One region of the Paenibacillus sp. JNU01 genome, then DNA from elsewhere that is predicted to be linked to it. Evidence: riboswitches for the same ligand, from Rfam matches in the RefSeq annotation. Region 1 holds a riboswitch; each other region holds the start of a gene.
The links. Region 1 has a riboswitch for thiamine pyrophosphate ahead of NLBNIHML_RS19710 (ABC transporter substrate-binding protein). Riboswitches for the same ligand answer to the same signal wherever they lie in the genome.
Positions count from the first base shown of each region.

Region 2: it holds a riboswitch for thiamine pyrophosphate, as region 1 does, so the genes downstream of both, NLBNIHML_RS21880 (ABC transporter ATP-binding protein) here and NLBNIHML_RS19710 (ABC transporter substrate-binding protein) in region 1, are expected to answer to the same signal.
Region 3: it holds a riboswitch for thiamine pyrophosphate, as region 1 does, so the genes downstream of both, thiC (phosphomethylpyrimidine synthase ThiC) here and NLBNIHML_RS19710 (ABC transporter substrate-binding protein) in region 1, are expected to answer to the same signal.
Region 4: it holds a riboswitch for thiamine pyrophosphate, as region 1 does, so the genes downstream of both, NLBNIHML_RS04785 (thiamine phosphate synthase) here and NLBNIHML_RS19710 (ABC transporter substrate-binding protein) in region 1, are expected to answer to the same signal.

Region 1 is NZ_CP169723.1:4,499,066-4,506,515, reverse strand. Features, by position in the region: gene NLBNIHML_RS19720 (DUF2798 domain-containing protein) at 1-186, opposite strand, end outside; gene NLBNIHML_RS19715 (phospholipase D-like domain-containing protein) at 327-1,727, opposite strand; TPP riboswitch at 1,972-2,084, shown strand; gene NLBNIHML_RS19710 (ABC transporter substrate-binding protein) at 2,304-3,344, shown strand; gene NLBNIHML_RS19705 (thiamine-binding protein) at 3,569-3,859, shown strand; gene NLBNIHML_RS19700 (ABC transporter permease) at 3,859-4,617, shown strand; gene NLBNIHML_RS19695 (ABC transporter ATP-binding protein) at 4,657-5,565, shown strand; gene NLBNIHML_RS19690 (TatD family hydrolase) at 5,671-6,477, shown strand; gene nfsA (oxygen-insensitive NADPH nitroreductase) at 6,610-7,353, opposite strand; gene NLBNIHML_RS19680 (TetR family transcriptional regulator) at 7,346-7,450, opposite strand, start outside.
Region 2 is NZ_CP169723.1:5,013,847-5,021,296, reverse strand. Features, by position in the region: gene NLBNIHML_RS21890 (radical SAM/SPASM domain-containing protein) at 1-627, opposite strand, end outside; gene NLBNIHML_RS21885 (aspartate/glutamate racemase family protein) at 746-1,456, opposite strand; TPP riboswitch at 1,743-1,845, shown strand; gene NLBNIHML_RS21880 (ABC transporter ATP-binding protein) at 2,022-2,789, shown strand; gene NLBNIHML_RS21875 (ABC transporter permease) at 2,776-3,579, shown strand; gene NLBNIHML_RS21870 (ABC transporter substrate-binding protein) at 3,759-4,832, shown strand; gene thiM (hydroxyethylthiazole kinase) at 6,008-6,820, shown strand; gene thiD (bifunctional hydroxymethylpyrimidine kinase/phosphomethylpyrimidine kinase) at 6,817-7,450, shown strand, end outside.
Region 3 is NZ_CP169723.1:4,724,443-4,731,892, reverse strand. Features, by position in the region: gene NLBNIHML_RS20710 (hypothetical protein) at 1-362, shown strand, start outside; gene thiC (phosphomethylpyrimidine synthase ThiC) at 892-2,676, opposite strand; TPP riboswitch at 3,095-3,208, opposite strand; gene NLBNIHML_RS20700 (IclR family transcriptional regulator) at 3,356-4,099, opposite strand; gene NLBNIHML_RS20695 (alpha/beta hydrolase) at 4,459-5,484, shown strand; gene NLBNIHML_RS20690 (Fe-Mn family superoxide dismutase) at 5,639-6,919, shown strand; gene NLBNIHML_RS20685 (hypothetical protein) at 7,072-7,296, opposite strand; gene NLBNIHML_RS20680 (lipoate--protein ligase family protein) at 7,368-7,450, opposite strand, start outside.
Region 4 is NZ_CP169723.1:1,162,830-1,170,279, forward strand. Features, by position in the region: gene NLBNIHML_RS04770 (thiazole synthase) at 1-585, opposite strand, end outside; gene thiS (sulfur carrier protein ThiS) at 588-791, opposite strand; gene thiO (glycine oxidase ThiO) at 788-2,023, opposite strand; gene NLBNIHML_RS04785 (thiamine phosphate synthase) at 2,038-2,733, opposite strand; TPP riboswitch at 2,927-3,036, opposite strand; gene NLBNIHML_RS04790 (ABC-F family ATP-binding cassette domain-containing protein) at 3,112-4,662, opposite strand; gene NLBNIHML_RS04795 (hypothetical protein) at 4,800-5,783, opposite strand; gene NLBNIHML_RS04800 (hypothetical protein) at 5,770-6,321, opposite strand; gene NLBNIHML_RS04805 (hypothetical protein) at 6,318-6,716, opposite strand; gene NLBNIHML_RS04810 (ABC transporter permease) at 6,733-7,218, opposite strand; gene NLBNIHML_RS04815 (hypothetical protein) at 7,281-7,450, opposite strand, start outside.

The DNA.
Region 1 (7,450 bases):
GCCAACAATGAAGGACTCCACCAGAAAAGCGATGACAAAACACAATATGAATTGAAACAGAATCTCAAGCGGGGACAACTTGCCCAGTATCCCAGTGTGCCACAGATTGAAAGTCATCATCACCAGGACCATTCCTGTACACATCATTAAGCCGAAAATAATTTGTTCCTTCTTGCTCGTTGGCAATTCTCTCATCCTCTCTGTTTACCTTCGTAATTATAGAGATGATGACCCCCACCACATAAGTGAACATTCCGTGAACAAATCTGATTTTCAAGTTTTGATAAACCGGAGAAAAAGTTAAGCTCAAGAGAATACGTTTTTTTCTACAACATAAATTTCCAGAGAAAAGACAATTTGGATAACGCTGTGATTGCTATTCGTTTGAACACAGAGCCTTTCTGATTCGTAGATTCTGCTGGATGTTCACCTTTAACCGCAAGTGTACTATGTGCACGTTTGATATCCATAGCCTCTGTTAGTTGGTCGGCGAATGCAGAACCGGAAATGACCACAGCGGATTCGGTATTGAGGAAGGCAGATCTGGGATCAAGATTATACGAACCAACCATGCTGAGGTAATCATCCATGACAAATGATTTGCCGTGTATGGAATAAGGGCCTTCGTATTCATATATGGCCAGACTGGTATCAAGCAACCGTTCCTTAGAGCTTAAGTATCCCGCGAAAGCCAAAGGGTTAGGGGTCTGCTGGATTGAATTGGTTAGCATGACCCATTCTGCTTTTGGATTCATCGACAGATGTACGGCTTTCTCCATTTTCTTGGTAGGAATGGCATATGGCGTCTGAAGGTACACTTTCGACTTTGCTTGATTGGCGAAATGAACAAATGTCCTCCACATGATGGGGTCTTTATACAGCCTTTTAATTGGATTGTGAATGAAAGCAACGTGGTCGGAATGAAGAGCTCCTCGAACCCATTCCTTTGGCAACACTTTCACAAAAGGATCACTCTGAGCCTGGGCTTTTTGATATAACTCAGCCAGCTGAGCCAGCTCTTTTAACCCTTTTGCATGATGCTGACGTTTTGCATGTTTTTCTGGTTTGGTGAATGGATGGTTCCATAACTGATCTAGATATTGTTTCATTTCAACAACCGTGCTGTTCGTATTATCGTTTGCATTGTAAACAAGGACATCCCGATCAAAAACATAGTCTTTTGGGGGGTGCAATGCCATATATTTATCACCAATATTTTGGCCGCCAATGATTCCATATGTGTTGTCGACAAGAAGGATCTTGTCATGCAGACGATTATGCCATGTCCATGGCATAAATAGGTGGAGTGGTTCATAATATCTTAATTCGACATTGGGATGAGCTGCAATGGCATCTGGAATATCACGCAATTCTCCGCGCATGCTGTGAAAAATCCCGTCTAAAATGATTCGAACTTGAACCCCCCGATCAGCCGCATCGAATAAAGCAGCAAAAAAAAGCTGAGATGTTTTTCCTTTTTGAATGGAGTAATAGGCTAGGTCGATGCTTGTTTTTGCCTCTCGAATGGTCTGGATTCTCACCTGTCCCGATTGAAAGCCGTCCTCCAGGAGCATTACGCGATCTGTTGTACTTCCTTCTGTTAACGATTTTTGCATATCCGTATTTTCGATAGCAGATGGAGACGGAACCAAAAATAAAAGGTAGGCTGTGAAAAAAACGTAGGCACTATAACACAGAATCATTGCGATTATGGTTTTAAGGATCATTCAGTACTCCCCCATTTTTATGTAAAAGTATTTAATGGTATAGCAGTACTATCTCCTTTTGTCTCTAAATTATGTTGTTTAAATGAATCAAGCTGCTCGGCTCAAGGCCAAACGATCAAAAACTAATCACCGAAGCGGCTTAGAAGCAAGTAGACGATGACCCTAAATCCGTTCCCATCCAGTTCCTGACTGGACACGACTGGGCCTCTGGCCTATAATTACACCTAGTAATGCCCGTAACTTCATAGTTTCCCAGGGGAGTCGGAATTGGCCGGCTGAGAGTGTATCCCACCAAGATACTAACCCTTAGACCTGATCTGGATCATGCCAGCGTAGGAATCGGAGTATATCGAAATGGCACAGCCCTATGGCTGAACGCCACCTCTCTAACGCCTGCACGCGTCCCGGATTACGGGGCGCTTTTTTAATGTTCTTTTATATAGCCAGAGAGCTAAAAAAAGTGACGTTATCCGGATCATAGCTGGTATAAATCTGTCGATTTATGCAAGAAGCTTGGATATGAAGCCAAGGAGTACCCGTGCCACTGGCCGGACATACCGAAGGAGAGAATCACAGATGAAATGGCGTAAAACAATGGGACTGTTGCTCTTATGTGTACTACTGGTGACTGTGGCCGCATGTGGCGGTAAAGAAGCTGCCCCGGCTGAACAGAACAGCAGCACGAATACGGAGAGCAGCAATGAAGGTGACACTGCCGCCCTGAAGGATATTAAAGTGGTGCTCGACTGGACACCGAATACGAATCATACCGGCCTGTATGCGGCCGTAGATCAAGGTTTTTACAAGGCCGAAGGCTTGAACGTGGAGATTGTACAACCAGGTGCCGGTGGCGCAGATACGATGGTTGCATCGAATGAAGTGCCTTTTGGCGTAAGTTATCAGGAGAGTGTAACTCAAGCCCGCACACAGGGTGTTCCACTTGTCTCCATTGCAGCAGTTATTCAGCATAATACATCCGGGTTCGCTGCTCCGGCGGATCGGAATATCAAGTCACCGAAAGATTTTGAAGGCAAAACCTATGGCGGCTGGGGTTCCCCAGTGGAAGAAGCCGTGATGCAATCCATTATGGAGGGCGAAGGCGCCGATGTATCCAAAGTGAAAAACATTAACATGGGTGACGCCGACTTTTTCACCGCAGTGAAACGGGATATTGATTTTGCATGGATCTTCTACGCCTGGACGGGGATTGAAGCTGAACTACGCGGAGAACCGATCGACATGTTATATGTGAAGGATTATTCAGATGCACTGGATTACTACACGCCTGTTCTCGTAACGAACGAGCAGACCATTCAGAACGACCCTGAGTTGGTGAAAGCATTCCTGAAAGCCACTTCAGAAGGATATCAATACGCAATTGATCATCCCGAAGACGCAGCGAATATTCTGATCAAGGCCGTCCCGGATCTGGACAAGGAATTAGTACTGGCAAGCCAGAAATGGCTGAGTCCGAAGTACACGGATGACGCCCCGCGCTGGGGAGAACAGAAACAGGAAGTGTGGCAGAACTACACCGACTGGATGTTTAGCAAAAAACTGCTGGATGAACAGGTCGACGTGAGCAAGGCATACACAAACGAGTTTTTACCCCAATAAAATATCTCATATAAAACGAACTTAATATTTACACGAGGACGGAGAGGACAGAAATAACGTGAAAAAGCGAAGCGGTCGCCTTTATCACCGGATTTTCCCTTTAGAGAAAGGAAATCAAAAAAATCTGGGGATAACAGCGATTGGAAGGTTATTCTGTCATCGAAGTGGCAAGTGTAACCGTCATTAGTTCATTTTATATATCACGAAAGGAGCCGTGATCTCTCATGGCAAGCACATTACTTAGCATTCAGGTTATTCCAAAAACGCCAAATGGCGAGAACTCTTATCCTTATGTAGATCGCGCCATTGAAGTTATTCAGCAATCTGGCCTGAAATATCAGGTGAACGCGCTCGACACCACGATGGAAGGGGAACTGGAGGAACTGCTGGAGGTTGTCCGCAAAATGCACGAAGTACTCGTCGAGGCTGGCAGCCCAAGCATCATCTCCCAGATCAAAATCGCCCATAGCCCTACTGGCTTCAGCATGGATACCCTGACGGAGAAGTACCGCTAATGAATGCCTATTTCAAAAGTGTATGGCCGCCCTTCGTGGCGGTTATTCTCTTTATAGCGTTATGGCAGGGAGCTGTATCCCTGTTCCACATCGAGAAATGGATGCTTCCCGCACCGTCCGATATCGCCCGCGAAGCGGCATCCCAAGCGGAGCGACTGGGCATGCATGCCTCCGCAACCATTCAGTTAACCCTGATCGGATTCGCGGCCGGCACAGCGGTTGGATTACTGATTGCAATGGTGCTGCATTTGGTGCCTTTTCTCAAGTCAGCCCTGTATCCTTTACTTATTCTTAGTCAAAATATCCCGACCATCGCGCTCGCACCGCTCCTGTTAATCTGGTTCGGATTCGGGCTGTTGCCCAAGCTAATTACCATCATATTAGTCTGCTTTTTCCCCGTTGCGGTGGCGGCCATGGACGGCTTGACCCGTACAGATGCAGCGATGATGAACTATATGCGCATGGCTGGTGCCAAACGTCGTCATATCTTCTGGAAGCTGGAGCTTCCCCATGCACTACCATCAGTATTCTCCGGTATCAAAATCGCCGCTACCTATAGCGTGATGGGCGCCATCATTGCCGAATGGATTGGTGCAGACAAGGGCATTGGTTATTATATGATGCTGCAAAAATCAGCTTATCGCACAGATCGCTTATTCGTGGCAATCATGATTATTGTCGCGCTCAGCTTACTGCTCTTCCTGCTCATCGCGTTGCTGGAGAAGCTGCTCGTGCGCTGGCGGCCACAGAAGCGATAACAAAGCATGTAAGTCTATATATTAGGAAGTGATCAGCATATGAATCAGCAACAGGACGAACACGTCCAGCCTGAACGGGGAGCACGCACATTGGAACCAAAGCACGGTGAAAAAATTTACTCGACTAATTCCGGGCTACCGACATATACGACTGCTGCTTCGGTTCCACCTGCACTGGACGTCGTGGATGTTCATGCATCATTTCGTGAACGACGGAGCAGGCTACCGGTGTTGAACGGCCTGTCCCTGACTGTGAAGCAAGGTGAGTTTGTCGCTATCGTTGGGCCATCCGGCTGTGGCAAAAGCACCCTATTCCATATCATCGGTGGTCTGCTGAAGCCACAGGAAGGGCAAGTGCTCATGAACGGTCATAATGTTACGGGCCAACGTGGCAAAATCAGTTATATGCCACAACAGCCTGCCCTTTTCCCTTGGCGTACCATTGAAGAAAATGTACTGCTTGCTGGTGAAGTAGCTATGGATACTCCTCCCCGGGCCGAAGCACTTGCAGAGGCTCGAAAATGGTTAAGCAGCGTGGGTCTTGCCGGATTCGAGCAAGCATACCCGCATATGCTGTCGGGCGGTATGCAGCAACGCGCTGCATTCCTGCGCGCCCTGCTTAGTCCGCAGGAGTTGATGCTGCTGGACGAACCCTTCAGCGCACTGGATGCACTGACACGTAGCGACATGCAGCGCTGGCTGCTCGATATCTGGGAACAGAACCGTCGTTCGGTGCTGTTCATCACTCATAATATCGAAGAGGCATTGCTGCTTGCGGATCGGGTCTATGTATTATCCAACCGGCCTGCAACGGTGTTGCATGAGGTACATGTTCCTTTTGATCGCCCTAGACGAGAAGAAATTACGGAAGAATCGGCATTTCTTGAACGTAAACGGCAAATTGCACAGTGGATGAGAGAAGAACAGCAGAAAGCCCGCCTATCTTGATAGCGCGGGTTTTAAAGTTATTATTTTCCTTTAATGGGTGATCCAACACAAGAAATTCTGCGTACCATAGATAAAATATATAGGAACACAAGGAGGAATTCCCTCGTGCATTCTCAAGCTTTTGCACCATTGATTGATGCTCATATTCATTTGGATCAGTATACCCCTGACGAACAACGTGAGATGTTGCTATCATTTTCGTCTCAGCAGGTCGAAGCGGTCATTGCGGTATCCATGAATCTGGCTTCTGCCCAGGCCAATCTGGAGCTTGCTAATCAATATCCACGCACTATATATCCGGCCTTCGGTTTCCATCCGGAACAGGAACTGCCATCCACCGCAGAGATGGACCTGTTCTTCCAATGGATTGAGCAGCATATGGGACAAGCCACAGCTATCGGAGAAGTCGGCCTTCCCTATTACAATCGACTGGAGGCTGAGCAAGCAGGAAAGCGCTTCGATCAGAGCGGGTATATCGAGCTGCTTGAACGTTTCATCCAACTCGCGAAAAAGCACAACAAACCGCTTGTCCTTCATGCTGTATACGAAGATGCGGATATCGTCTGTGATCTGCTGGAGCAAAATCATTTCCGACGTGCTCATTTCCACTGGTTCAAAGGGTCCCGCGAAACGGTAAAACGCATGGCAGACAACGGTTATTTCATCTCTTTCACGCCGGATATTCGTTATGAAGATGAGATTCGTGAACTCGCCCGGCAATATCCAGCAGAACAAGTCATGGCCGAGACCGACGGCCCTTGGCCCTTCGAAGGGCCGTTTCAGGGACGAATGACACACCCTGCAATGACCAGACAAGTCATTCAAGCATGGAGTGAGATCACCGGCATGGGAACCGACCGGGCCGCCCGTCTCTTTTATCAGAATACAAAGCGTTTCTATGGCTTAACTTGATTACAATCTGGTAGAAGCAAGCGCACTCGCTTGCCCTGCCAGCACAACACAAAGAAGCCAGTCGACTTTTCCCCGACTGACTTCTAATTTACATATATATAAGTGGAACAAAATTTTTACCTTCCGTTCAACTTAACGCTTCAGGAATCCTTTGCCTTCCAGGAACGGTCTCACCTGCAACCGTGCCGGCTCAGTCAGGCGCTTCGCCATCAGTTCGGACCATGGGGTCGTTCGTTCTCCATTGGTCCGTTCTTTCATGTACGCAGTTGTAGTCTCATCATACTGCTCAACACCTTTGAGGCTCTGCTCGGCATTATAGCGATTATGATGCAGAACGGCTTCCAATGGCAGGCGTGGCCGAATTCCTGTTTCCTGATCTGCAACACCAATACACATGCCGTACACCGGATATACCCCTTCCGGCAATCCCAACAGCTCAGCGACTTCTTCAATCCGAGTACGAAGCCCGCCGATATATACAATTCCGAAGCCAAGAGATTCGGCTGCAAGAGCGGCATTCTGGGAAGCCAGAGCAGCATCAATCGTGGCTACCATGAAATTCTCGGTCGAATCGGCATACGATTCCTTCTCAGGAAGATGACGTTTCGCAGCATCACTCAGCCGATATAGGTCAGCACACCACACGAGAAACACGGGACATTCATTGACGTAGGCCTGATTGCCTGCCAATTCAGCCAGCTTGGCTTTTTGCTCCGATTCAGTCACGGCAATCACGGTGTAAGCTTGTACACTGCTTGAAGAAGAAGCCATCTGCCCTGCCGATACAATGGCTGCAAGCTGCTCATCACTTACCGGGTCTGGCTTAAATTTTCGTACAGAGCGGTGTTTCATCATCAACTCAATGGTTTCATTCATGGCGATTCACTCCCAATCCTCGAAGTACGAACTCAATGGTCTGCTCCGCGAGCTCGTCTGTATTCATATGTTGATAATCAAAGCCAAATCGTGAATT
Region 2 (7,450 bases), 510 kb from region 1:
TGCATCCAGACTTGGCCACTGGAACTCGTGGTCCTGATTCAGGTATACATTCGGAGCAATTTTGACGCCGCTGCCTGGAACCACTTTTTCCTCAATGCGGAAGTCCAGATTGAATTCACGTTCCAGCACTTCAAGGGTCTCCCGATTTCGATTCATCTGAGCATTCGTGAAGTTATCCTGCGTCAGATTCCACAGTCGGAATGAAATGATGACATTGTGCTTAACGGCCTCGTGTACAAAGGACAAAATATGACGCAGGTATCCGTCACGATCTGTTGAACCTTCGTGCCCATCGAAGCTGTGCAGGGAGAAGTTCATCTGACGCAGCGCCGGTTTACCAAGCAATTTATGCTGAGTCTTGGGCAGCAGTGTACCATTCGTTGTAATATTCACCTTGAGTCCCTTCTCGTGTGCGGAATCTAGCAGAAGATCTATTTTGGGATGCAACAAGGGTTCGCCTTTGACATGTAGATAAATATGATTGGTATGTGGTTTAACTTGTTCCAGTATATTGTTGAAGACTTCAGGGTCAATGAATCCTTTGGCACGCTGCGTCTGCGGACAGAAGCTGCAAGCCAGATTGCAGATACTCGTGATCTCAATATATACTTTTTTGAACGTTTTCAACTTGGGTCCCCATTCTGCCTAGGAGGGAGAACAATCCCACCTGCATTTTGTGATCCGGCCTGTACGGCCCATCCCTATTATATCGAGTTCATGAGCCAAGGTAAATCAGAGAACGGGTTTATCGGGTTGAGTCAAATGATTTGGCTAGTGCCAAATGAACAGATTCAATCGCATGAATATGTGTTGTATCAAATAATGGAACTTCTGAATCCTCTACTTTTACTAATAATCCAATTTCGGTGCAACCTAATATGATTCCCTCAGCTCCATCATCAACCAGCCTTTGGATCACCTTTTTATAATAATCCCTTGATAAGGGCTCAATTTTCCCTAAACATAATTCCTCGTATATTATTTTATTGACAACTTTTCTATCCTCTTCATTCGGTATCAAAACCTTAATACCATTAAATTCAATTCGTTTTTTATAAAAGTCTTGTTCCATCGTATATTTGGTGCCGAGTAAACCAACCGTACTTATATGGGACTTATGAATTTGATTTGCTGTTGCATCAGCAATATGTACGATGGGTAGTGTCACTTTTTCTTCAATATGTTTAATCACTTTATGCATCGTATTTGTACAAATTACAATCATTTCTGCTCCTGCCTTTTCCAAAGACTGAGCAGCATTCCCTAATAATTCACCAGCGCTTTCCCAATCACCTTCAGCTTGATAACGCTCGACCTCTTCAAAATTCACGCTATATAAAATGCACTTGGCTGAATGCAATCCTCCCAATTTATTTTTCACTTCTTCATTAATAATTCGATAATATTCTAACGATGACTCCCAGCTCATTCCACCAATAAGACCAATCGTTCTCATAGTACACTTCCCCTTCCATTGATTACATCCCGAAAGCAGTGTATAGAAATTCAGTAGATATTGTATCGTATCTATTTCATTAAATAAACCTGCCACAGTAAGAGGAGTTGAGGAAACTGGAGCAATTCCGGCAACGGATTAATGCGTCTGCCCGAATAATCTGGCTGTGCAATCCTAATAATCCGAACGGAACCATTTTCAGATCAGTACTCACATTCTTTCTGAGCGCCCCCTTTACATTCCACTTGCATGTGATATATGCTGAACACATAACTGCATATCTTGAACAATGCACTAGGGGAGCCTTACGGCTGAGACGAATCGAATGATTCGGACCCTTTGAACCTGATCTGGATCATACCAGCGGAGGGAAGTGGAGCGGCCTTTCAGTAAGCGGATTTTTTCATGTTGATGATGAATTTTAATGTGAATTGAACTTACAGACCCACTCATTTCTCCGGAAATGGGTGGGTCTTTTTCGCGTTCTGCGGGCAGATCAGCAGGTGTAATGAAAGATCCCGCAGTTTGAAGTTGAATTTGGAATAACAAGGGGGAACAGAACGAGATGGATAATAACATAACCATTCACAACATGAGCTACGCTTTCCCGGGAAAAAGGGATTCCCCCGTGCTCTCCAATGTGTCGATGCGTGTTGCCAACGGCGAATTCGTCTCGCTCATCGGCTCCAGCGGCTCCGGTAAAAGCACCCTTTTCAAGCTGCTGGCAGGCCTGCTTGAGCCAACCCACGGAACCATTGAAATTCCTTGGGTCCCTGAAGGAAAGCGACTGGGGCAGGTGGCCTACATGCCGCAAAAGGACCTCCTGTTATCCTGGCGAACCGTCATGGAGAATTGCATGCTCCCCGCTGAACTTGCTCCAAGGCGACAGGATAAGGGAAAAATTCGCGCAGACATTATGGCAGGGCTCGACAGATTTGGCTTATCCGGCTACGCGCATGCTTACCCGGACGAGCTGTCGGGTGGCATGCGCCAACGTGTCGCGCTGCTTCGTACTTTGTTGACAGGTGGCCAACTCATGCTGCTGGATGAACCATTCGGCGCACTCGATGCCTTAACCAAACGCGAGATGCATCGCTGGCTACTGGAGCTGTGGGAAGATCTGGGCAAAACCGTGTTGTTCATTACGCATGATATTGAAGAGGCCCTGCTACTCAGTGATCGGATTATCCTGTTAACTCCGGGGAGCCAAGACCAACCGCTACAAGATTTGACGGTACCTTTGCCACGTCCAAGACATTCGGACATGATCTACGAACCGGCGCTCCTTCAGATGAGACGACGACTGGAGGAACAATTGCATGCGAGAGGATAACTTGGGAAACTGCATGAAGAATAACGTAAGGCGTTGGCTTGACCGTTATGGTCTGTTTCTTTGGCTCCTGCTCTTGCTGCTTGTCTTCTGGGAGTGGATTGTGCGTATGGGATGGGTGCCCTCCTTCATCATTCCAGCCCCAACGGCGATTGCCAACTCCCTGTATGAGCATCGTCACCTCCTGCTGGCTACACATCTGCCTGCTACCTTGATGGAGGTTGTTGTTGGTTTTGGCTTGTCCATTGGTGCCGGAATTGCACTTGCAACTGGTATGCATATGAATCGGTCGATTGAAAAAGCGTTATATCCCTTCATCGTAATCAGTCAGACGATCCCGTTGATTGCCCTGTCCCCCGTCTTCATCCTATGGTTTGGCTACACGCTGTGGAGCAAAGTTGCGGTTGTGTTCCTGATCGCCTTCTTTCCCATTGTGGTGAGTACCTACGATGGACTTCGCCAAGGCGATCCAGAGCAGCGTGAACTACTGCTCACCATGGGAGCCAGCACGTGGGATATTTTTCGCAAACTCCAGGTTCCACTGGCACTTCCCGCCTTCTTCTCGGGGCTAAAGATGTCTGTGGTGTACTGCGTGGTTGGTGCAACGATAGGCGAATGGCTCGGTGGCAGTAAAGGTCTCGGATACTTCAGCCGCCGCATGTCCAGCAACATGAACACGGACGCGATGTTCGCCGCTATTGTGCTGTTATCCCTGCTCGGGATCGTTTTGTTTGTACTGATTGCCTGGCTGGAGAAACGGTTTGGCACTCGGCGCCATGAAGCGAAAAAATAGCTGGATAAAACGTAGAGAGAATTTAGATTTTAGATGTTACTACAAGAATTACGCTCTACACAACATAACTTATGCACCATTTCAGCAGCTAACTTCAATCAGTACTTTGTCATCTTGTCCGTTAACATACTGCTGTCCATTGTCTACAAACCCAAACGATGAAATGAGGAACTTCATTTATGACTAACAAAGGTATATACTCCCTGCTTCCCATTATGCTCATAAGCCTGTTGCTGATCGTTAGCGGATGTGGCAACACGGGTGCTGGCAAAAACACGCCAACAACAGAATCGGAAACCAATGCACAGCAAGCAAACTCGCCTGTGACAGAACCAGCATCAGACACCAAAGATAAACTGTCCATCATGCTCGACTGGTACCCCAATGCAGTACATTCCTTCATCTATGTAGCTCAGGAAAAAGGATACTTTGCAGACCAAGGTCTCGATGTCGACATTCAGATGCCTGCGGATACCAATGATTCACTCAAACTGGTTGCTGCCGGTAAAATCGATCTGGCTCTAAGCTATCAGCCTCAGATCTTGCTCGCGCGTAGTGAGAACATTCCTGTACGTTCCATTGCTGCTGTTGTTCGCCACCCGCTCGTACATCTGTTGACCGAAGCGAATGGCAACGTGCGTTCACCCAAAGACCTTGAAGGAAAGACGGTTGGCTATTCTTCGATTCCGCTGTATGACGCGATGGTACGGACGATGATCAGCCAAGATGGTGGCAACCCAGACAACATGAATCTGGTCGACGTTGGATTCGATCTGATTCCTTCCCTGGCTTCCGGACAGGCGGACGCGATTATGGGTGGTTTTATTAACCATGAACAATTGATTTTGGAGAAAGAAGGCCATGCCATGAAATCGATTAACCCTGTCGACTATGGCGTGCCTGATTATTATGAATTGGTCCTGACCGCAAGTGAAGCTGGTATGGAAGCCAAAAAAGAACAACTTACCCGGTTCGTCAAAGCGATCCAGGAAGGACAGAAATATGTCACGGAGCATTCAGAAGAAGCCTTGAATATTCTGCTTGCTCATGAGAATGAAACATCTCCGCTTGACCCGGAGATCGAAACCAAAAGCCTGGCTATTCTACTGCCGCTCATGAATGAAGAAGGTCAACCGTTTGGTCGGCAGGAAATGGAGTCGTGGGAGAATGTACGTGCATGGCTCGTTGCAACTGAAATGATTCCTGAATCGGTGAAAGCCGAGGATGCGTTTATAAATCTGCAAGGAGAGTAAGTAAAGAAAAGCCACGAGAATGAAGGGAATATGACTAAAAGAAATGGATCCGCAAGTAAGAGGAATGAATAGAAAGTTAGCAAGGACGTGGCGTTAGGGGCAACAAGGTTTGCGAATGTAAAAGGTTTCCATAATGGAACTGGCTGGAGCAAGGAGTGGAGAATCATAATCTTTAGTAATTCTACGTGACTTGATGTGCAATTGAGTACCTTGAAATGCATTTGGATGGCATGATATGCGATCGAGTACCTTGTATGCGTTTGGATGACATGGTATGCGATCAAGTACCATGTATACGTTTGGATGACATGGTATGCGATCGAGTACCTTGTATACGTTTGGATGACATGGTATGCGATCGAGTACCTTGTATACGTTTGGGCGGCTTGGTGCTATGCATTTGGTCATGTACATTAGCGCACATCTTCAAATCTACCATGAGCTGAATCGCGCCCTAATGTGTTCGGAGTAGAGCATGCGGCGAGCGCTAACGAATCTGAGACGTCTTATTCGAGGATTTAAAGCAGTCTCAGAAATCTAAGGAATCTGAGACACGCAATATTAGAATAAACAGCCGTTTGCATCGTTTTAATCAAGGAATCAGGGAAATAACGTGTCTGACGTTCCTTACATTTCAAAAGTAGGATTTGACAGCCAAATAAGATGTCCTGGGTTCTTTAGAAACACCGTCTGAACCTGCAGAAGGAATTCGCCAAAAGAGCTACCAGCTTGGTTTGGGTTTGGGTTTGGGTTTGGGTTTGGGTTTGGGTTTCAAGACTCTATTTGAACGCCAATTCCTTCACTATACCGCTTGCCTGAATTAGGAGACTTACCCTGGGTTCACTTTCTGTATATTGCGTTGTTGTACTGTCGCGTTTTTGTATTATTACTATTTTTTGCGAATTACATTTTTATGTGGCTCTACCTTTTAGCTGTTTCAATCAAGGCTAGATATTGATCGTTTGTTCTTCCATATCCAGTTACATTAATCCATCTTTATTGCATTATGAATTGGATTTATCTTTTACATCTGCTTTTACCGCTGTAACGTCTCTCGGTGTCTTTACACTATTCGCCCTGCTCAACACGGAGACTCATATCCTATTATTCTGTTGAGTGACTCTGCATATCAGGCTTCTGCCGGTGGCGTTACTTCCAAACAAGGAGGAAATTATATGTCTTATCTGAAACGTGTTCGTACGCAAAATCCGCTGGTACACAATATCACCAACCTTGTCGTTGCTCCCTTTACAGCCAATGGTTTGCTTGCACTTGGTGCATCCCCATTTATGGCCTATGCTCATGAAGAGGTCGCTGATGTTGCCAAGATGTCAGGAGCCGTGGTGCTCAACATTGGCACACTCGATGATAAAATCGTTCAGGCCATCCGTCTGGCAGGCCAATCGGCTAATGCGCATCATGTGCCTGTGGTGCTAGATCCCGTCGGCGCAGGCGCAACCGCCTATCGTACAGAAACCGTTCAGATGCTCGTTCGTGAGCTTCGCCTCACGGTACTGCGCGGCAATGTGGCGGAGGTTGCCAATGTCATCGGTGAGAGCTGGAGTATCAAAGGTGTGGACGCGGGATCAGGTGAGGGTGACCGGATCGGCATAGCGGAGCGGGCAGCGCATAAACTTGGCTGTGTCGTGGTCATTACCGGTAAAGAAGATATCATTACCGATGGACAAGCCACATTCCTCACGAGTAATGGACATGCCATGCTCACTCAGGTCACAGGTGCTGGCTGTCTGCTAAGTTCGGTGATTGGCGCTTTTACAGCCATAGCGGAATCCGAAGACGATCTTCCAGGCAGTGTTGTTGAAGCACTCGCTTTTTATGGCGTAGCGGCTGAACTGGCGGCAGAGAAGACGGCTCATCAGGGGCCGGGCAGCTTCCAGATTGAATTCTTGAATCAACTGGCACAAGTAACACCTGACCTTTTGGCAGAACGCGCACAGATTCGTCTGATCCGTGGAGGTGTGGTATGAGCATTCCTCAAGCCCTAACCATTGCAGGCTCCGATAACGGGGGCGGTGCAGGAATTCAGGCTGATCTGAAAACATTTCAGGAGCTTGGCGTATACGGCATGACGGTTATCACCGCTATTGCTGCACAAAATACAACAGGTGTACAAGGAGTCTTCCCCATCCCTTACGATGGCATTGCCCAGCAGTTGGACTCAACCGGAGAAGACTTTCAGCCAACTGCGGTGAAGACCGGCATGTTATATAGTGCCGAGATTATTCGACTCGTCGCTGAGAAGTGGCAGCAATATGATTGGTCTAATCTGGTCATCGATCCCGTGATGGTCGCCAAAGGCGGCGCCCCCCTGCTCCAGCAGGAAGCTGTACAGGCGCTGGTTACAGAGCTGTTGCCCCATGCCCTGATCACAACACCTAATATTCCGGAAGCCGAACTGCTTACCGGAATGTCCATCACGAATCTTAGTCAGCGGGAAGAAGCCGCGAGACGGATTGTACAGATGGGCTCGACGTATGCTTTGGTCAAAGGTGGTCATGATGAAGGAAGTGGCATGATCGTGGATGTAGTCTACGATGGGCAGTCTTTTCATTATCTGGAGAATGTTCGTGTGGTAACACGTCATACACACGGAACGG
Region 3 (7,450 bases), 230 kb from region 1:
TCATAGCCTTCACCAACCCGGCAACCATTGAAGGAACGATGGCACGGGTGAATCAGGCGTTACAGTACAAGGATGAGAATGGGCAGCCACATGTTGCCAAGGCATCTCAGACGGAAGCTGTGTGTATCCCTGGGACGTTTGAGTTAATTATGCGTGGAGATCAGCAAGGGTATCTCGAAGCAGTACGTGAGGGATTACAGCAGATTGCTGAGCAGTATCCGGGTAAAACGGTAGTGGCAGCTCAACTGTCTATGGCTCCCGCTGCTGCACAGGTTACAGCAGACAGAGGCATTGCGATCCATAGTCCGCTGGCATTGCTTGCGGCATATTTGGAGAAGAATTTGGAAGTGGCTCGACAGTAGCGGCTGATTTGGAGTGACATATTACAATCACTAAAAATATGTGAAAAGCAGTATGTAGGCTCCTTTGCAAAATAAAAATGCTCTCGAACAAGAGCATTTCAAATGGTATAATCACTTTGTACAGCCAATTTGTGGTGGGAAATAGGCTTGCCTCCAGTGGGAGGTGATCCTATGAACTTCTCTTTTAACGACGTAATCGTGTTCGCGATGTTAATTATTGCGCTCCTGACATACATCGATCGTAAAAAGAAGTGACCCGCCACAGGTTGACGGCCTGACGGGTCACTTCATCTGAACTTGCTGCACTCGGAGGAATACCCACCGCAAATGCTGTGCAGGAGTAGCCATTGGCCTGGCTACTCTTATTGGTGTTTACTTACATTCATTTTATTAAACATCTGCTAGACAATCAACCATAATACTGATAAAAAGTATTAGGAAGCTGATCAATAAGAGAAAAATACGACATGATATCATTATTCTCACCTTCAAACGATGTCAGACTGCCAAGGTTAAGCTGTACCAGCGCCTAGGAGCGTGTCCGATACTCCTCAGCCTTTTCCTGCATGCCAGCTATCACAGCCTCATTCTCGGACAATCCTTTATCTGCCGCAAAGGCACGAATGTCCTGCGTAATGCGCATGCTGCAGAACTTCGGTCCGCACATGGAGCAGAAATGTGCCTCCTTAGCCCCTTCTGCCGGCAGCGTCTCATCATGGTAGGAAAGCGCCCGTTCCGGGTCGAGTGACAGGTTAAACTGATCCCGCCAGCGGAACTCGAAGCGTGCCTTGGACAATGCATCATCCCGGCGCTGAGCACGCGGATGGCCTTTCGCCAGATCAGCGGCATGGGCCGCGATCTTGTAGGCAATAACCCCTTCGCGCACATCATCCTTGTTAGGCAAGCCCAGATGTTCTTTTGGCGTGACGTAACAGAGCATGGACGTGCCAAACCAGCCAATCATAGCCGCACCAATGGCGGACGTAATGTGATCGTATCCCGGGGCAATATCGGTCGTCAGTGGCCCCAAAGTGTAGAAAGGTGCCTCTTGGCATATCTCCATCTGTAGATCCACATTCTCCTTGATCTTGTGCATCGGTACATGCCCCGGGCCCTCGATCATCACCTGCACATCATGTTTCCATGCGATCTGCGTCAGTTCCCCGAGCGTAGCCAGTTCCGCCATCTGAGCTTCGTCATTCGCATCGTAGATACTGCCTGGACGAAGTCCATCTCCCAGCGAAAACGCCACATCATACCTTTTCATAATCTCGCAGATTTCTTCGAAATGAGTGTATAAAAAATTCTCCTGATGATGCGCAAGGCACCATGCTGCCATAATGGACCCACCCCGGGATACAATACCTGTCATCCGCTTGGCGGTCATGGGGATATAACGCAGCAGCACACCTGCATGAATCGTAAAGTAGTCCACGCCCTGCTCTGCCTGCTCAATGAGCGTGTCTCGGTACAATTCCCAGGTCAGCGCTTCCGCTTCGCCATTCACCTTCTCCAGTGCCTGATACAGCGGCACCGTACCAATCGGTACAGGTGAATTACGGATGATCCATTCCCGTGTCGTATGAATGTTTTTGCCTGTAGACAGATCCATCACGGTATCCGATCCCCATCGTACCGCCCAAGTCATCTTCTCGACCTCTTCCTCGATGGAGGAAGATACGGCAGAGTTACCTATATTAGCATTGATCTTCACGTGAAAATGACGACCGATCAACATCGGCTCACTCTCTGGGTGATTGATGTTGGATGGCAGAATCGCCCGTCCACTCGCCAGCTCCTGCCGCACAAATTCCGGTTCCACCCCTTCACGGATAGCGGCATACTCCATTTCTGGTGTAATGACGCCCTGCCTTGCGTAGTGCATCTGGGTGACACAGCGCCCAGCCTGAGCACGCAGTGGTTGTCCCCGAAATCCAGGGTATTCCTCTGCCCCGGCTCTCCGCCCTCCGGGCTTTAGTCCGTTATCCTCGGGTTGAACGGCTCTGCCCTCATATGCTTCAATATCACCGCGTTCCATAATCCAATGATTTCGGAGCGCGGGTAATCCCTTCCGAATATCCATCTGGAATTTGGGATCAGTCATGGGGCCGCTCGTATCGTAGACACGTAGCGGTCCGTTATGCTCCACCCCTTGGGGAGTATTCGTGTCATGAAGGGCTATCTCACGCTCCGGTACAGCTATGTCCGGCCGTGAGCCCTGAATGTAGACTTTACGGCTACCCGGAAAGGGCTGAACCCGTCCGGCCGCTCCTGTTTCCTTTTCCACCTGCTGACCGTTATGTTCCTGTTCCATCGCTTGTTGTCCCGTTTGGTTTCCTGTACTCATGTTTGCTCGTCTCCTCCTCCGTGTTCGTTCACTTGGTTTGGTTGGCATCGTCATCAGCTCGCTTACGCACCTGTCCCAAATCATGCAGAGCGCAGAGAAGAAAGAGCGATCCTACACCAGACCAAGGGGGAGACATTATTCATGTACAGTTAACGACAGAACGGAGGTTACCACAGATCATAAATCTATAATGATTGCTCTCTCCAAGCCCACTTTTGCAGGTTATTGAAAAAACAGTCCATGGAATGTGTATTATCTCGCCCGTCCACTGTATATAAAAAAGCCGGCCCCCGAAGGAACCGACTTTAATGTCCATCACCAATAATGCTCCTGGTTGCAGCTCCATAACGGAGTCCTGCAAGAGTCACACATGTGGTGGTTGTGGTCATATCGCCGATTACTTCCCTACGCTGGTATGATCCAGATCAGGTGCAAAGGGTCCGGAATCTCATGCGATTCCGTCTCAGTCCGGACAATTCGGACTCCCCCAGTAACGTTAAAAGTTGCGGCATACATAAGCCGCTGTTCATATTCAATGAAGCTGACCCCGATGGGCCGTCCATTACAGAGTAGCGCAACCGGAACATAAAAACAACCTTTATATTCCAGAACACCAACCCAATTGGAGAAAAACCTTTCATCAATATCAGGATAACATGAGCCCCATCTGCGTAGCAGCTTCCTTTAGCACAGGTGCGTATTCGTGCAAAGTCTCCTGCGAAAGTCGGCTGACAGGCCCTGAGACCGAGAGAGCAGCTGCAATATTGCCTCGGCGATCCATAATCGGTACAGATACCGCTGCAGCTCCCGGCTCACGCTCCTCATAACTCGTCGCATATCCGTTATCCCGGATATCTCCCATTTGCGCCAAATACACCGCAGGGTCAATAAACACCGGCCATTCCGGCCCGTTCATCAGTTCCTCACGATCCTCATCCGTGGCAAACGCCATCAAGACTTTGCTGGATGCGCCAACAGACAGCGGAAGTCTAACACCAACGGGAGCAACTCGGCGAATCGCCTGATCACTTTGCACCGCCTGAATCCGAATCCGTTCACTGCCATCACGCAGGTACAGACTCACGGTCTCCCCCAATCGGTCTCTCAGTCGCTCCATCGCAGGCAGCAGCAGAATAGCGGGATCATCACTGCGGGACATATGAGCCGACAGCTCCCAGATTCGGATGCCTAGTCGATACTTCTCTGTTGCTGCATCGCGGATTACGAATCCTCGATCCTCCAGTGTAGCCATCAAGCGGTGCACTGTACTTTTGTGCAGGCCGATCTGGCTGGCAATCTCGGTGAGTCCCAGATCACTGCGTGTGGTAAAACATAATAATATATCCAGCGCCCGTTCCACAGCCCGGACGGTTAACTTGCGATCTTCCATGGCATAATGCCCTCCTCATGTTTCATCACATGAAACTTGGTTACATAAATTATATGAGAAACGGTCTCATCTGTAAACCAAAAAGAGCCAAAATTGAAATAGACCAACGTGTAAAATTTTCCTTTTTATAAGACTTAATCCCCTGTAATTTACACACTAAGGTAATGTTACCCATATATCTTAAGAACTATATAACAATTGCGTAACAAATGCCCTCAATCAATTGACTTTGACTATATTGGAACATACGATAAAGATATATTACATTAAGATATCGCTCTGAAGCAGGCTCTGAAATAAACGCAATTCTCTTTTCATGTCGTTGTTATCTTCAACTGAACTTCAAAGGAGGGGCATTCATGTATCCAACATCCCAGAGCGAAGCCCCGCTGCAAACAAAAGTGTCCGATCTGCCCTCTTCCCTATCACCGAGGCTGATTCGGTTCAAACATATTATCGTAGCGCTGCTGCTCTCCGTTGTATTTTTTCTATTGTTTTGTTTTATTGCACTGCATGGTTACATCGCATGGGTATTATCCAACCCGACTGTAGCGCCTGTCTTCTCCAATCCGATGCAGGCCAAGAATATGAAGTACGAAGACATCACGTTCCCGGCAGCAGATGGCAGCCGGACAATGCAAGGATGGTATATCCCTGCTGACAATGCCGCAAGCAAAACGATTATTTTCAGTCACGGCTATGGTGCCAATCGTGAAGAAACATGGGTACCCATGTATGACCTGGCACACTATGCCCATCAACTTGGCTTCAATGTGGTCATGTTCGATTATGGCTTCGCCTCACAGGTGAACAAAGCTGTAGCCACAGGTGGCAAGGCTGAGTCACAGCAATTGCTGGGTGCCATCCAGTTCGCCAAGCAGCGCGGTGCGCAGGAACTGGTAGTCTGGGGTTTCTCCATGGGTGCCGGTACGGCGCTTCAAACCGGACTGATTACACAGGAAGTGGATGCGATGATTCTGGACAGTACGTTCCTGCTTGAGCCGGATACGCTGTACCACAACATTCATAACCAGATCGATCTGCCGCGTCAGCCTACACTGGAGATCATGAAACTGTTGTTCCCTGTTCTGAATGGTACCGGATTGCAGCAGATTCCGTATCAGGAAGTGAAAAAGGAAGATTATCCGTTCCCGATTTTCTTCATTCATGGTACGGAAGATGAGAAGGCGCCTTACCCGATTGCAGAACAGCTCGCCGCCAACCAGACCAATCCGTACTCGGATGTATGGATCGTCCAGGATGCACACCATGAGTTGATCTTCCGGGAGCATCCAAAGGAATATCTGCGCCGTGTCTCGACTTTCCTGAGTCATGTAACGAAAACAAGCAGTGACGATGTTCAAAACACGAATAGTGGAGAATAATCAAACTTCAATCATTTCCCGTTGATTCTTGAGCCCCTCAGGGGCTCTTTTTTTTGCACTCATAGGACAACAGCCCGGCGGAATATACTCTTGGGACGCATGAAGCAACGGTCTACATATGCGATGAAATTCAACTGAAGGAGGCCCACCATATATGAACTGGGATGGATATGGTCACCTGCTGCCTCTGCGGACCTTGGAAGAAATCCGTTTCTGGAAAGAGCAGGAGAAAGAACATACACTCGTCATTCGTGCACTGGTGCCCGATCTGGAGCCCCCATACGTCAAGCTATTGGAGGAATGGGAGGCTACCTTTGCGAACACTGAGCGAGTAGCGAATCAGCTGTTAAAACAACTATTGCCCGCAACCCATCCGCCTGCTCCCTACATCGTTCGTTGTATCGATCAACTTGTGTCGGCTGCTCGGCAGCAATCGAGAGAGTTCATCAAACAGCTGTATGTTCTTCTGGAGCAAAGTGCTGCGGTGCAAGCTGTTCCGCTTGCCAAAGTACTTATTTTGCATTTGATCCGCGAATCAGAGTATTTTCTGGGCGTATTGGATACGCTTGGCCAACCTGGCATCTTGCGAGAAACAAATTTGGAGCCGTCACTTTTTCTGGAAAATGCACTGCATACGTCAGGCTCAGCAACCACCCATCGCCAAGCTTCAGAAGCTCCAATTTCTCAAGAGGGGAATGTAAACGCACCTGCTACTTCAGCGCAGATTCAATCCACAACCGTTCAATCACCTTCTACCGAAACAACACAAGCCACGCCCAGCACTACTGCACCTCCCGTAAAAGAAAAGCCGGTTCCCATTGGAGGGCACACACTACCCCCTCTTCCCTATGCGTACAATGCGCTGGAGCCACATATTGATGAACTAACGATGCGTATCCATCACGACAAACACCATCAATCTTATGTGGACGGACTAAATGTAGCAGAGAAGAAGCTGGCAGAATCGCGAAAAAAGAATAATTTTGAACTCATCAAGCATTGGGAACGTGAACTCGCCTTCAACGGGGCAGGCCACTACCTGCATACGATCTTCTGGACAATTATGAATCCTGCTGGCGGCGGTAAACCTTCCGGTATGCTCGCAGAGCAGATCAAGCGGGATTTCGGAAGTTATGAAGCGTTCAAGAATCAATTCACGGAAGCTGCGAACAAAGTGGAAGGCAGTGGCTGGGCGATGCTTGTCTGGAGCCCGAGAGCACATCGTCTGGAGATTTTGCAGGCGGAAAAACACCAGAACCTGTCCCAGTCCGATATCGTTCCACTCCTGCCGCTGGATGTGTGGGAACATGCCTATTATCTGAAACACCAGAATGAACGCAAAAAGTATATCGAGGATTGGTGGAATGTCGTCTACTGGCCGGCTGTTGCTGAGCGTTACGAAACAGCACGCAAGTTGTTGTGGCCGCCTTATTAAGCTTGAGCTTAGTTAGATGGAATGAAAAGAGATATCTCCAGCCGAATGACTGCAAGATATCTCTTTTTGGTGTAGACAAAAAAGCAAGCCTCTTGTAATAGAGACTTGCTTATATTTTGAGAGACTTTCTATTTCAAAATGCTTATGCTCACTTAAGAAGCACAGCCCTCGCACGCTACATAGTTGTCGCCAACCTGTTTGCTAATAGCGATCAGGTCGCCCAGCTTGATATCTGCCTCATCGGTAAACTCCAGATCGGCGATACGAGCAACGATCAGTGCAGCAGCCTCTTCCTTGCTTGTTGCCATTTGGCTGAACTCAGACTTTTCGCCTGTAGATACAACCTCATATAAGTACGTATATCTCAACGTCTCCATCCTAACACTCTCCTTCCGAAATCACATCATATCATCTCTATTACCCAATTCCAAGTCCGATTATCAAGAACTCAGTCATAGCGCAGCTTCATCTGCTCAGCTGTCAGACGCACTTCTTCATAGCCAACGCTAAGCACTTTGCTAGCTTCCGCCT
Region 4 (7,450 bases), 3.3 Mb from region 1:
CATGGCATAAGCAGCATCTTTTGGAGAGCGCAACCCTGCATCCACAATCACAGGCACAACGGCCTGCTCAATGATGATCTCAAGATTATAGGGATTAATGATGCCTCTACCTGCTCCGATGGGAGAAGCGCCAGGCATTACGGCATGTACGCCAAGCAATTGCAGCCTTTTGGCCAGAATGACATCATCTGAAATATAAGGCAATACGGTGAAGCCCTTTTCAAGCAAAATTTCGCAAGCCTTGTACGTTTCAATCGGATCTGGGAGCAATGTCTTTCCATCTCCGATGACTTCGACTTTTATCATATCACAAAGTCCCGAAGCCCGCGCAAGCTCGGCGATCCGCACTGCCTCTTCCGCAGTGGAAGCCCCGGCGGTATTCGGAAGAAGCGTGTATTTATCCAGATCCAATGTATCCAGGAAATGCTTCTGGTTACGTTCCTCCAGATTCAGACGACGAACAGCAAAGGTTAAAACTTCCGTTCCAGAAGCATCCACAGCCTGACTCTGCACTTCAAAATCCGAAAACTTGCCTGTTCCGAGCAATAATCTGGACTCAAACGTATATTTACCAATGTTCAACATCATCAACCGCCTCCTACAAAATGTACAATCTCGATTCGATCGCCTTCTCTTAATGCCGTTGACTCGTGATACTCACGCGTTAAGATATGCCTGTTCAGCTCGACAACTACAGTCTTGACTTGCAGGTCAAACGATTGGAGCAGTTTATCCACACGATTTAATCTGTCTTCAATCTCCATCCGTTGTCCATTAACAATGATATTCACTGCACCACTCCCTTTCTGTTCAAACGCTCTGGATTCAGCACTTCAATTCCGAGTTCTTCTGAGCTTTTGCCAGTGATTAACTCCGCGATAAGCCTGCCTGTTATCGCACTTAGCAAAATACCATTACGGTAATGCCCAAAGGCAGCGAACAGTCCAGGTATACTCTTGCATGCACCTATATAAGGCAGCCCATCTGGCGTTGCCGGTCTTACACCTGCCCACGCTCGCTTAAATTGCGCTTCTTTCATCCCGGGTACCCAGTGGGTAGCCGCTGTTAGCAGCTTCTGAACACCCTGTACAGAAACATTCAAATCCGTTCTGCCCGGCAGACTGGTTGCCCCGAGCCAAACTTCGCCATTGGCTTTGGGAACAATATAGACATCCTCTGCATAAACCGTTCTGTCAGGTCTGTACCCTGCATGTTCATCTGAGAACTGAACGGCAGCTATTTCTCCTTTTACCGACCACACAGGTAAGCTCAGATTCACATGTCTCATCAATGCTTCACTCTGTAATCCAGCCGCTATAACGACATGTTTGCACGTTATCTCACCGATCGATGTGGTGATCCCCTGCACGCCGTGTTCGTTTGCTTGTACACGTATACCCTGTATGTCCTCTATAAACCGAGCTCCCATGGCTTGAGCAGATTCCGCATATGCCCTAGTTAGATGGACAGGAAGGATTTCACTCTCGTATGGTCTGTAGTAGGCTCCGTATGTATCTCTGTTAAGCCACGATGCCTCCTGTTGCACAACCGAACGATCCCACCACACCTCATCAGCAGACAAACCGGATTTTCGATTGTTCTTATAGCGGTTTAATTCACTGTATGATCGAAAAGGGGTCAAGAATCCATGGCGTTGCAGGCCGATATCTACCCCACTGAGGGTACCCATTATCCCTTGTTGCTCAATAAGTAACTGTCTACTCTGCCTGGCAAGCTTAGCCATCAAAGGATGAGCAAAATCCTCACTATCTGGCGCAAGCATTCCAGCCGCTGCGCAAGAAGTGCCTCCCGCAATCGCGGAACGCTCCAGCAACAAAACATCCTGTCCACGGGAAGCAAGCTCATACGCAATGGCACAACCAACGACACCTCCGCCTACAATAATCGTTTCTGCATGAATCTTATCCGGATTATCAGTTACACTTTTGCTTCTTGATTCCGTTTCAGAGTTCAGTTGATGACTGAAATGATTCCTGTTCTGACCCGTTACGATCTCATTCATCCTCTCATCTCCTTTCACCGGCTTAGACTTCCTGTAGCAACGATAGCCTGCCTTAGTGATGCAGCTGCCCGATCCGGGGAATCGCTCGACCATACATTTGAGATCACGGCGACTCCCTGTGCCCCTGTAGTGCGAATCGCTTGGATATTTCCCGGCTCTATGCCTCCGATCGCGATGACAGGAATGGAGACACCTCTGCATACTTCATCAAGAGCATATAATCCTCTTGGTTCTAGATCTGGCTTGCTATTGGTCGCGAAGACATGCCCAAAGAAAAGGTAATCAGCTCCCTGTTCTTCAGCGATTTTTGCCTCATCGATGGAATGAACAGATACACCCAGACGAAGTCGCTGCATTTTGCTTATGACAGCAGGGTTGTATTTACGTATCGCATCTTGCCCCCAATGAACACCGCCATAGAGATCATTCTGTGAAGGCAGTTCTGAACCATTGATAACGATGCGACAAGATGGAATATTAACATTACGCAGACTTTCAGCCCAGCCGATCTTGTCTTGCCATGTAAGTTGTTTCTCTCGTATGTGAATATAGTCCACCCATGGCCAAACGTCCTTGGCTGCTTTTACAAAAGATGCTCGATTTCCTGCACCCGTAGATACAACATGCAATTCAAATGATTCGTCAACATGCTCATGAAAAATTGCGGTACCCTCCCTCTCCTTCCATGCGTGAATGCTATGAAAACACAAAAAAAGCCACTCCCGTAGGGGAGTGGCTGCGTATGAATTATAGGATCAGATCACTGACTGATGCATACAGTTTATTTCGTGCAGTACAGCTATAGATCTATAGCCATAACGTTATACACGCAACTGCATGTTTCAATTCGCTAAGCAGACGGTTGAAATCTTTTCGAGTTGCCGTTTGCTCACGTCATTCACTGAAACGCGCTCGCCACTTCCCTACGCTGGTATGATCCAGATCAGGTGCAAAGGGTCCGGAATCGCATTCTTCCATCTCAGCCGCATCGTGCGGCCCCCCTAGTGTTCATATGAAGTTGTAGCCTATGTTACCATAGACGGATTTTTTTGTCACCGTCATTTCTGTTAAACATGGTCTCAAATCATCTAGTTTTTCTCAGACCATTCTTCGACATTCCATGTTTTGGTGACCCAACCCTCGTAAAAATCAGGTTCATGAGATACCAGTAGCACCGTTCCCTTAAATTCTTGCAAGGCACGTTGCAACTCCGCTTTGGCTGTGACATCCAGATGGTTTGTCGGCTCATCAAATAAAATCCAGTTGCTTTCGCGCATCAGGAGTTTGCATAAACGAACCTTGGCTTGTTCTCCACCACTCAGCATGTTGAGCGGACGAGTAATGTGCTCATTCTTTAATCCGCAGCGAGCGAGATGACCCCGGACCTCATTCTGAGTCAAATGTGAAAACTCATTCCAGACATCCTCGATCGGCGTGATATTTCCAGCACGAACCTCCTGCTCAAAATAGGCCGTTTCGAGATAATCTCCCAAAAAGGTCTTTCCACTCAGTGGAGATATTTTCCCGAGGATGGTTTTCAGCAGTGTCGATTTACCCACACCATTACAGCCTACAATGGCAATTTTCTCACCACGTTCAATCGTCATCGTCATTTTGGGCAGCAAAGGATAGGTATATCCAATTTCAAAATCAATGCCCTCAAAGACCGTTTTGCTACTCGCGCGGGCATCCTTGAATTTAAACGTTGGTTTAGCCGCTTCATCTGGGCGATCAATACGTTCAATCTTGTCCAGCTGTTTCTCGCGGCTCTTCGCACGACCTGAAGTTGAAGCCCGCGCCTTATTACGCTGAATGAAATCTTCCTGTTTCTTGATGTACTCTTGCTGTTTCTCGTATGCATCAATATGCTGGGCTTTATTCATATCAGCCATCTCCAGGAACTTGTTATAGTTCGCTGCATATCTCGTTAATTTGGCAAATTCCAAATGATAAATGACATTTACGACTTCATTCATGAATTCCGTGTCATGGGAAATTAAGAGGAATGCATGCGGGTAGTCCTTTAGGTAACGCGACAGCCATTCAATGTGCTCTACATCCAGATAGTTGGTTGGCTCATCCAGTAACAGAGCTGTAGGTTTTTCGAGCAGAAGCTTGGCAAGCAGCACCTTGGTGCGCTGTCCACCACTTAGAGCTGCGACATCTCGATCAAGACCAATTGCAGACAAACCAAGACCATTGGCCATCTCTTCAACTTTTACGTCAATCAGATAAAAGTCGCCCTGTTCCAGTTGTTCCTGAATATCGCCCATCTCTTCCAGCAACTGCTCCAGCTTATCTGGATCTGCATCTGCCATCTGGTCCGTAATATTCATCATTTCTTTTTCCAATTCAAGCAACGGAAGGAAAGCATCCTTAAGCACATCACGAATCGTTTTGCCTGGCGTAAGCTTTGTGTGCTGATCCAGATATCCATAACGGACCTTAGGTGTCCATTCCACTTTTCCACTGTCTTTAAGCAATTTACCGGTAAGGATGTTCATTAATGTGGATTTACCAACACCATTGGCACCAACAAGTCCTACACGCTCTCCGGCGAGTAAACGAAACGATACATTTTTAAATAACGTGCGATCTCCAAAATTGTGACTCACGTTCTCTACTGACAATAAACTCATAAGATGAGGTTGCTCCTATCTATTAGACATTACTTTTATTATGGTTCCGAACCCCTATTCTAGCACAGGTCTCGTCTTTTCTGAAAGTAATGTAAACAGTTCAGGAACTCCTTCCAAGATTTTGTCATGTACGCAAGCTAACGATTAGAGCAGTTATATTCGAAATAGCCTTGTGCAGCTGCTTGTCTTCCGTCTGTGAACACCTCTTCGGCACGGTAACCATTACCACATGTGGAGGGATAGTAGTACTTGATACCCGTTAAAGGATCTACTCCACCTACGATGGCCGTTTTCTTCACAAGTCTGCCTCCACCAATCGCATAATTGTTGATCTTCTGGTCACCAACACCTATACCTTGGATAAAGGCCATAATTCCTGTATCGTTGATGGAGTTGTACCAATCTTCCTGTGCTATCAGGGGCATCGTAAATGTATAGGATACACCGTTCTTTCTGGCAAACTCATTATGGCGATTAATCACATCAGCAAGATCATCCTGCACAGAAGTCACAATCCGGCTTCGTCGAACTTGTTCAAATACGCTGCTATCTTGAAGTAAAGGAATCTGTGTGGTTGAAACCAGTTCTTTTTGAAAGCCCTCCACCCATCTCCCTGCGCTTGCGTCGTAGGCATAGACATAGTCGTCCAATGTAAAGTTAATACTGTTACCGTATGAATCTGAATATGTATAAGGTTTCTTGGGACTCCATACTTGCCTGAAAGAATCTTCCCGGTTACCTGTCAACTCTGTTTCTGTGGACATCATATAATAGCCATCGTAATCCAGAATAACCACGGCAGGAATGTAATTAAACATGTTTCGAATAGCTGCGGGATCATCCTGAATCCCCATATTCAAAGCCATCGTCTGAGTAAACGTCAACAAGGCAAGCTCCTTATCCGCTTTAACAAACTTGGTTGAATCATAACCTGCTTCATCACTTTGTTTCTCATTTTGATGCATAACTGCACCTGCATCCATCACTGCGGTTTGAAGTGCAGATCTGTATCGATGTCCAAGAAAGTTAGCCTCTTCGGCATCTTGGGTATGGAGTGAGATGATCCAGAAGAGCGGGAAGAAGATCAGCACGAATACTATGGATAGCTCAGTAATCTTCATTGAGGACCATACCTCCGTAGGTTACAAATACCGCTGAGGCCTGAGCCGTACCACTAAGCCATTCACGAATGAGCATGGAAGGTGTACGGTTTGTATTTTGGAGCGTCACGGTAAAAAAATCTCCTGTTGTCAACGTGTATCTTCGACCAGGATCATCAGCCGGAATCACACTTGAGGTAGGGAATAGTCTCTCTCGAATCTGAGCTGCATAATATCCATCCTGTACAACCTCGTACGTCCCAGTAAAACTATTAATGTTCAACGGGTCCGTATAATGAGGTACATATTTCTTATGTAAATGTTCCATCGACACCTCATACACATTGCCCGTCTGGGCCAGTTGCTCCTCAAACTCAGCCAACATTCGAGGTGAAATATACCCTTTCGTGCGGACTGCATCGACAAAACGTGTTACATTCTGTATAGCCGTCATACGTGCTATATCATCCTGCCGATCGGCTGTTTCAGCAGCTGGATACACATAGAGCAGAAGAACTGCGAGCAATACGGCAAGCAACTTGGATGCAGCATTAATCAATTCACACTGGCCTCCTTCCAAAAAACAATCTTGAGCAGTTCTCCAGTTTCATTTCGTATCAACTCTGGTCTGTAGGTAGCATCGAGCTGGACAGGAATAGTCGCTGTTTTGCTGACTAGTGTATCGATTACATATGAAGTCCCGTCTACCTCCACAGGCACGCCTGTGCCTGTCATCTGTCTTACGGTATGTAACACTTCCGCACCACTATACTGAGATGGTTTGGTGGTATGCAATGTTGTTGTCAGACGACCTTCCATGCCGACTGCTGTCCGTACTCTATCGTTCAATGAAGCTGATAAAATCTTAACATTCTGTTGCCCGTACAGGCAGGCTGTCACAAACAGGACAACCGCCGTACAAAACAACATAAGATGCTGGGTATTCTGGGACATGTTAAACCAACTCCTGTCAGGATTGCTGGAAGATTAGCCCTCTTACCACGTTGGAGCGGTCTTTTATAATAATGGCTTTGAATTTACCACTTGGATTGACATATTGATTGTCCTTTTCACTCATGGTCTGGTTAATAATCCCCACTTTATCGTCAGGAGCAATAACCGAGCCGTAGTCCGCGTTATTGAGATCCTGTGAAATGTTCAATTGGTTGCCATACCATTGACCCGCTTTATTTTTACCTGTAATGACTTGAATACCGAACTGATCCTTGTCCGCGTATTTACGCAGCGCATTAGTTACCTGTGATCCACTGATCGTTGTTCCGTCATACACCGTGAATGCAGCCTGAGACAGCTCGGTCTGAATATCAGCAAAATTGTTCTGCGCCGTCTTGGTTGCTTCCTGAGCCGAAATAAATAACAGAACTACAATTGTGATCAGAGCGATTGTCAAAAATATCCCTGCTGCTACCTTTAAAGCGCTTGATGCATTGTTCATGATAAATCCTCCCAAGTTATAAATTATTAATATATTTCAGACTGTCACACAGAAGAATTGTGCTACAGTTTCTGAATTTGTTCATAATAGATGTTCATCTGCAGGAAGCTCATACCGACCAATGGTATGACCAGGTACAAAAAGATTAGGGCATACATGGGAGCAAATCCGATGGTTCTCCCCCAGGATGCTTTAACATCAATCATTTTGCTGTACTCCTGCTTGCGTTGTT